Regions from separate parts of the Yoonia sp. 2307UL14-13 genome, predicted to be linked through region 2. Evidence: riboswitches for the same ligand, from Rfam matches in the RefSeq annotation. Region 2 holds a riboswitch; each other region holds the start of a gene.
What was found. A riboswitch is a leader RNA that binds a small molecule or an ion and turns the genes downstream of it on or off. The one in region 2 is predicted to bind thiamine pyrophosphate.
Positions count from the first base shown of each region.

Region 1 (2,267 bases), on a different contig from region 2:
GATGTATGGTCGCCTTTCATCACACCCATGGTCCTCAATACGCTCATTGAGCGACGGCCCGATGTCCAAGTCATCGATATCCGGAAAGAAAAGTATATTGGTGATGGTACAATCCCCGGTGCGGTCTGGATGCCGTTCAGCGACTGGCGCGGCCCGTCCGAACGGCCCGGCCAACCGCCGACCGAGGCAGAGTTGGAGGCGTTTCTCGGCGACAATGGCCTGCAACTCGACCAGCCGATCGTCATCCACAATCATTCTGACCACACGATCCAATCCGGACGGGCGGCGATCGTCTATTGGATCCTGAAATCCGCAGGCGCGGAAGAAATCGCCATCCTCAACGGCGGGTTCAAGGCATGGGATGCCGAGGCCCTGCCGCTGACGCCTGAACATACCAGACCACAACCAGGCATCGTCGACGTGACCTATCGATACGACTGGTGGGCCGGGCCCATGGAAATCTTCGGGGTCACCACCCGACAAAGCAACGGCGCGATCCTCGATGCACGTCTTGACGGGCAAGTACGACGCGCGGCGGAAACGGGCAGACCACTGACCAGCATGCCGATGGCGCAATACATTCCCGCCAGTTTCTTCTCGAACTACCTTTCGGTCGAACGTCTGTCGGAGCGGTCCCAAGACGCCTTCCGCGCCGATCTTCGGGACCGCGGCATCGACTTTGACACCGGCATGCTGATCAGCATTTGCCAGACAGGCGAACTTAGCGCGCTATCGTGGTTCTACGCCTCCGAAATCGTCGGTCTGTCCAATGTGCGCTACTATCCCGATGCGCTTCAGGGCTGGCAAAGCGATGGCGGGCGGATGTACGGGATGAAGACATCACTTTGACAATCATCGGCGCGGGCGTTTGACACCCCGCGCCGTTCTGTGACACATCTGATCCAGCGACAGGGGCATCCACATAACGTGGATTGAGAAGCACCCTTCGAACCTGAACCGGCTCATACCGGCGGAGGAAGTTGCGGATGCCCCCTCAACGCACGAGGTGACGCACCTCCCCCGTCAGCAAAAAAGGGGGCAACATGATTACGCCATCCGATCATCTGAAAGCGATGCAACAGGCATCACCGCTGATCCAGAACATCAGCAACTACGTCGCCATGAACATCATGGCCAATGTCATGCTCGCCGCCGGGGCATCCCCTGCGATGGTGCATGCCCGCGAAGAAGGAGCGGATTTTACCCGGATCGCCAACGGGCTCAGCATCAATATCGGCACGCTGGATGCGGAATGGGCCGACTGCATGGTGCAGGCGGCGAAAGCTGCGGATGAACGGCAAAAGCCGTGGGTGCTGGACCCTGTCGCCATCGGCGCCACGGCCTTTCGACAAAACGTGGCCGCAACGCTACTTGAGCACCAGCCGACCGTTATCCGCGGCAACGCCTCTGAAATCCTCGCCCTCTCCGGTGCCGTGGCACAGGGTCGTGGCGCCGATAGCGCCGACCAGGTCGCCGCCGCCGAAGACGGCGCATGCGCATTGGCCCGGGCGCGCGACACCGTCGTCGCCGTGACCGGCCCAGTGGACTATGTCACCGATGGCCACCGGGCTGCGCGCATCGCCAACGGGCATCCCTTGATGCCGAAGGTCACCGCGTTGGGCTGCGCCCTGACAGGACTGGTCGCAGCTTTCGCCGCGACGAACGATCCGTTCAAAGGAACCCTGACGGCCCTCGCCTATTATGGATTGGCGGGGGAAAGGGCCGCCGAAACAGCAACCGGACCGGGCAGTTTTCAGCCCGCCTTCCTCGATGCGCTGCACAACATCAGCGGTACCGAGCTTGACGCCGGCGCGCGCATCCTTCCCGCATGATCCCACAACTATGTTTCATCACTGATCCCCAAGCGCCATTGCCGATCCTCGACCAGGCCGAGAAGGCAGCGCGGGGTGGTGCCCGTTGGGTTCAGCTGAGACACAAAACCCTCCCCGATGCAGATTTCGCAAGGCTCGCTCGAACGCTCAGGGAACGGCTCTCCGCCCTCGGATCGGAACTGGTCATCAACGACCGGGTTGAGGTCGCGCGTCACATTGGCGCCTTCGGTTTGCATATCGGTCAGTCCGACGGCGATCCGACACAAATCCGATCCAGAATAGGCCCAGACATGGTTCTGGGTCTTTCCATCGAAAACGCCGCACAACTTTCACAGATCCCCGCACATGGCGTCGACTATCTTGGTGTCGGCCCCATCCGCGCCACCGGCTCGAAATCCGACCACGCGCCGCCCATCGGTTTCGAAGGGCTCACGC
Region 1 covers NZ_JBBIFZ010000001.1:617,561-619,827, reverse strand. The annotation lists gene V8J85_RS03225 (sulfurtransferase) at 1-849, shown strand, start outside; TPP riboswitch at 901-996, shown strand; gene thiM (hydroxyethylthiazole kinase) at 1,044-1,832, shown strand; gene thiE (thiamine phosphate synthase) at 1,829-2,267, shown strand, end outside.
Region 1: another riboswitch for thiamine pyrophosphate. It lies ahead of thiM (hydroxyethylthiazole kinase); the one in region 2 lies ahead of thiB (thiamine ABC transporter substrate binding subunit).

Region 2 (2,267 bases):
CGTTCGCGCTTTATCTGACGACGACGGCGATCGCCATCGCGGTGGCGATCACACTCGCAACTCTGGTCGGCCCCGGCAAAGGGTTCGACATGACCGGAATCGACACGAGCGGTGTCACCGGACGCGAGGCACCGACGGTCTGGCAGGTCTTTGCAGCCATCGTGCCGACCAACCCGATCGCCGCCTTCGCCAATGGCGAGATGCTGCAGGTGATTTTCTATACCGTCATTCTGGGGATCGCCGTCTTGATGATGGGCGACGAGGCGAAACCATTCAACGCGGCGGTGTCCTTTATGAACGACCTGATGATGAAGGTCGTATCCATCGTCATGGCCTTCGCGCCTTACGGTGTGTTCTGCCTCATCGCGAAAACCTTTGCCGAACAAGGGATCGGTCTGTTCATCCCCGTGCTGGCCTACGTGATCACGCTGGTCGCAGCTTTGGGCATCCACCTGTTTATCACCTTGCCGGGTATGCTGAAGCTGTTGTCGGGGCTGAACCCTCTGACCTTCATGCGCAAGATGCGCTCGGCCCAGGTCTTTGCCTTTTCAACGGCAAGTTCGAACGCCACAATCCCCGTGACATATCGGTGCGTGACGGAACGTGTCGGGGTGAAGAAATCGGTCGCCTCGTTCTGCGTGCCTTTCGGTGCGACGATCAACATGGACGGGACGGCCATCATGCAAGGCGTCGCGACCGTGTTTCTCGCCAATGTCTACGGCATTGATCTGGGACTGATGGGTTATCTGACCGTGATCGGTATGGCTGTACTCGCCTCGATCGGGACGGCGGGCGTTCCGGGGGTCGGGCTGGTCATGCTGACCATGGTGCTCAGCCAGGTCGGGCTGCCGATCGAAGGGATCGCCATCATTCTGGGTGTCGACCGGTTGATGGATATGATCCGGACGGCGGTCAACATCACCGGCGATGCTGTCGTGACATCCATCGTCGCGAAGGGTGAAGGTCAGATCGACATGACGACCTTCGAAGACCCCGATGCCGGGATCATCGACGATCATGAGGTCGAGATACCGCACGCGGCAACCTGACTTGGAAAGGGGGCCGACAGCGCCCCCTTTTCATTCCTGAAATCCAACGATACTAAAGTGTCACCTCGGGGGGCCTTCCAAAGGCTGAGATGCAATTTCGCGGACCCGTTGAACCTGAACCGGTTAAGACCGGCGGAGGGAAGGTTTAGCGCGTAAGCTATCCCCCAATCCGCCCGTCGCATTTGGAGGATATGATGCCCAAGTTCACCTATCTGCCAGCTGTCGCGGGACTTGCTTTTGGTGCCACAGGCGCTTTGGCCGAAACCCCGGTGCTGCAAGTCCTGACCTATGACAGCTTCGTCAGCGAATGGGGCCCCGGCCCCGCGATCGAGGCCGCTTTCGAAGAGACGTGCGCCTGCGATCTGCAATTTCTGGGCGCGGGCGACGGGGCGGCATTGCTCGCGCGACTGCAGCTTGAAGGACCCCGGACCGATGCAGACATCGTGCTGGGCCTTGACACAAACCTGACTGCCGTGGCCCGCAAAACCGGCCTGTTCGCACCGCATGGCGTGGATGCCGCACTCGATCTACCCATTGACTGGGAAGATGCGGATTTCCTGCCGTTCGACTGGGGTTATTTCGCCTTCGTCGGCAACGCGGATGACCCAGCGCCCGCCTCATTGAAAGCGCTGGCCGAAAGCGACATCAAGATCGCGATCCAGGACCCCCGTTCATCCACACCCGGCCTTGGCCTTTTGATGTGGGTTAAAACGGCCTATGGCGATGACGCCGCCGAGATCTGGACCGGTCTGTCCGACAACATCGTCACCGTTACCCCCGGTTGGTCCGAGGCTTATGGCCTATTCGTAGATGGAGAAGTCGATGCGGTTCTGTCCTACACGACATCGCCTGCCTACCACCTGATCGCGGAAGAGGACCCCAGCAAGGTCGCATGGGCCTTCGACGAAGGGCACTACGTGCAGGTCGAGGTCGCGGGTAAACTCGCCGGGACAGATCAACCGGAATTGGCCGATCAGTTCATGGCATTCATGGTGTCCGAAGCCTTCCAAAGTGTCATTCCGACAACCAACTGGATGTATCCCGCGGTGACACCCGCAAGTGGGCTGCCCGATGGGTTCGAGACGCTGATCAACCCTGAAAAACCGCTTTTGCTGTCAGCAGAGGACGCAGCCGAAAAACGCGACGCGGCGCTGGATGAATGGCGCAACGCGCTGTCGCAATAGTTCCGCGTTGGCCCGGTGCGCTTTCGGGCGCGCT
Region 2 covers NZ_JBBIFZ010000009.1:69,801-72,067, forward strand. The annotation lists gene V8J85_RS17900 (dicarboxylate/amino acid:cation symporter) at 1-1,049, shown strand, start outside; TPP riboswitch at 1,106-1,207, shown strand; gene thiB (thiamine ABC transporter substrate binding subunit) at 1,244-2,233, shown strand; gene V8J85_RS17910 (thiamine/thiamine pyrophosphate ABC transporter permease ThiP) at 2,209-2,267, shown strand, end outside.

Region 3 (2,267 bases), on a different contig from region 2:
TCGCAAAGCCCGTCACCGGTCACGCCCATGCCCGATCATGATCATGGCGGTGGTCATCAGGATGGTGGTCACGGTGGCGACCAAGTGGATAACGGCGCGCCGCATGACGCCCCGACGGTCATCGATGACACCGCTCAGACGGCCCAGAACCGCACGATCTATGTGGACGTTCTGGCCAACGACAAGGACGGGCACGGCAACAAACCGCAGCTTGTCGATGTATCCTATGACGGCAACACATCGCTGGTGTCGATCGTGGGCGACAAGATCAAGGTCAATCCGCTCAGCGCGCACCGCGACGACCGGACCGAGGAAATCATCTACACGGTCAAGGACGATCACGGGCAGACCTCCACCGGCACGCTGCGGGTCGATATCGGCAAGGGCGGCGGACAGCCCGCCCCCAAGCCACCATTGCCTGTCGATGATCCGGATCCGCTGGAATTCTACTTCGTCAATACCGCGACCGACAAGGTCATCGGCAAGATCGAAAATGGCGGCCAGGTCAGCGCCGCTGATCTGAATGGCCCGGTTTCGATCTTCGCGATGGATGTCGAGGGCGACGGCGTGGATGTCGGGGCTGTCCGGCTTTCCTATGAAGATCACACGCATCTTGAACGGGTCGAACCCTATGCGCTTTTCGGCAATTACGGCCATAACTACCTTGGCGGCACCGATTTCGAACGTGGATCACATACGGTCGACATCGATGTGCTTGGCGCGAACCGGCAGTTGATCGAAAGTTTCGACCTGATGTTCGAAGTCGTCTGACGTTACAACGACCCTGCCGATCATCGGCGGGGTCGTTCTCCTACCGCACCACGACCTTTGCAATCGCCGTGCCGATCATATAGCCCGACACGGCAAACAACATGCCAGCCAAACCACTCACCAATGCGCGATCATGATCGACGATCGATGATCCATCAATGAACTGATCGATCCCATATTGCGGAAAGATGCCGTTCGCTTTCAGCCATGAAAATACCGGGTTCCGCCACATTGTGAAATAAGCAAAAAATAGCGGCACAGCGACGATCGCCGTCACCGTGTTGACGACAGGCTTGCGTTCGCGTTTGCGGGCGGCGGTGTCGGATGGATTTTGGTACATAAGACGCATTGGCCATTATCCGCAGCGATGGGTCAACGGACAGCATGTGCAACGGACAGACCTGTTGTTTCCGGCACACATCGATTTCCGCTTTGACATCACGCGATCTTTCCGCTGAAACTCGCCGCGGCAACAGGGGCATCTGCGTCATGCGGATTGAGAAGCACCCTTCGAACCTGACCCGGCTCATACCGGCGGAGGAAGTTGCGGGTGGTGCGTCGCGTCAGATCACCGCCCCGCATTTCTCCGACCTGACAAGGAGGAATGACAATGACGACAGACAGCTTCACCCAAACCCTCTGGTCCGACACGGCGGACTTGCAAGAGGGTATTCGCATGATGCCTTTCAACGCCGAGCTGGCAGAAGGCACGCTCCCACCCGGGACATTCCGTGAATATATCATCCAGGATGCGCATTACCTCGAAGGGTTTGCCCGCGCGCTGGCGCTTGGCGCATCAAAGGCACCCGATGCGGACAGCATCGCGCAACTGGCGGGTGCGGCGAACGGTGCGATCGCGGTCGAACGGCAGCTGCATGCGGACTATATGGTGATGTACGGCGTCTCCCCCGCAGATTTTGCGGCCACACCCCCATCGCGCGCCTGCGATCACTATATCGGCTTTCTGATCCGGTCCGCCACGGTCGATCCGTTCCCGGTCGCCGTCGCAGCGCTATTGCCGTGTTTCTGGATATACCAGCGGGTCGGTGCATCGATCCATGCCAAAGCCGCGCAAGATCATCCTTACCGCGCCTGGATCGACACGTATGCAAGCGACGATTTCGCCACCGCAGTACAAGCCATGCTAGACCTCACCGACAGACTGGCGGCAGTCGCGGATGCACAGATGCGGGGCGCCATGCAGACGGCGTTCCGCCGATCATCCTGGCACGAATGGATGTTCTGGGACAGCGCCCATCGGCGGGCGGGATGGGACAAGGCGGTGACGCGCGCAGGGTAAAGCGACCGGTATTCAAACCGCTCCCGATGCTGGCGGCGGGGTCATGCCTTGATGCAAACAACTTCAATTTTCGCCATACAGGACTGCGACAAAAGCCCTAAAATCGAGCGATGTAGGGCACAGAGCTGCCTAAAAACTCAGTTAGAATTTGCGATGCCCGAAGCGGGCTTTGTTCGCGGAAAAAACGGCGTAACCC
Region 3 covers NZ_JBBIFZ010000001.1:833,393-835,659, reverse strand. The annotation lists gene V8J85_RS04330 (Ig-like domain-containing protein) at 1-771, shown strand, start outside; gene V8J85_RS04325 (hypothetical protein) at 812-1,111, opposite strand; TPP riboswitch at 1,236-1,331, shown strand; gene V8J85_RS04320 (TenA family protein) at 1,382-2,071, shown strand.
Region 3: another riboswitch for thiamine pyrophosphate. It lies ahead of V8J85_RS04320 (TenA family protein); the one in region 2 lies ahead of thiB (thiamine ABC transporter substrate binding subunit).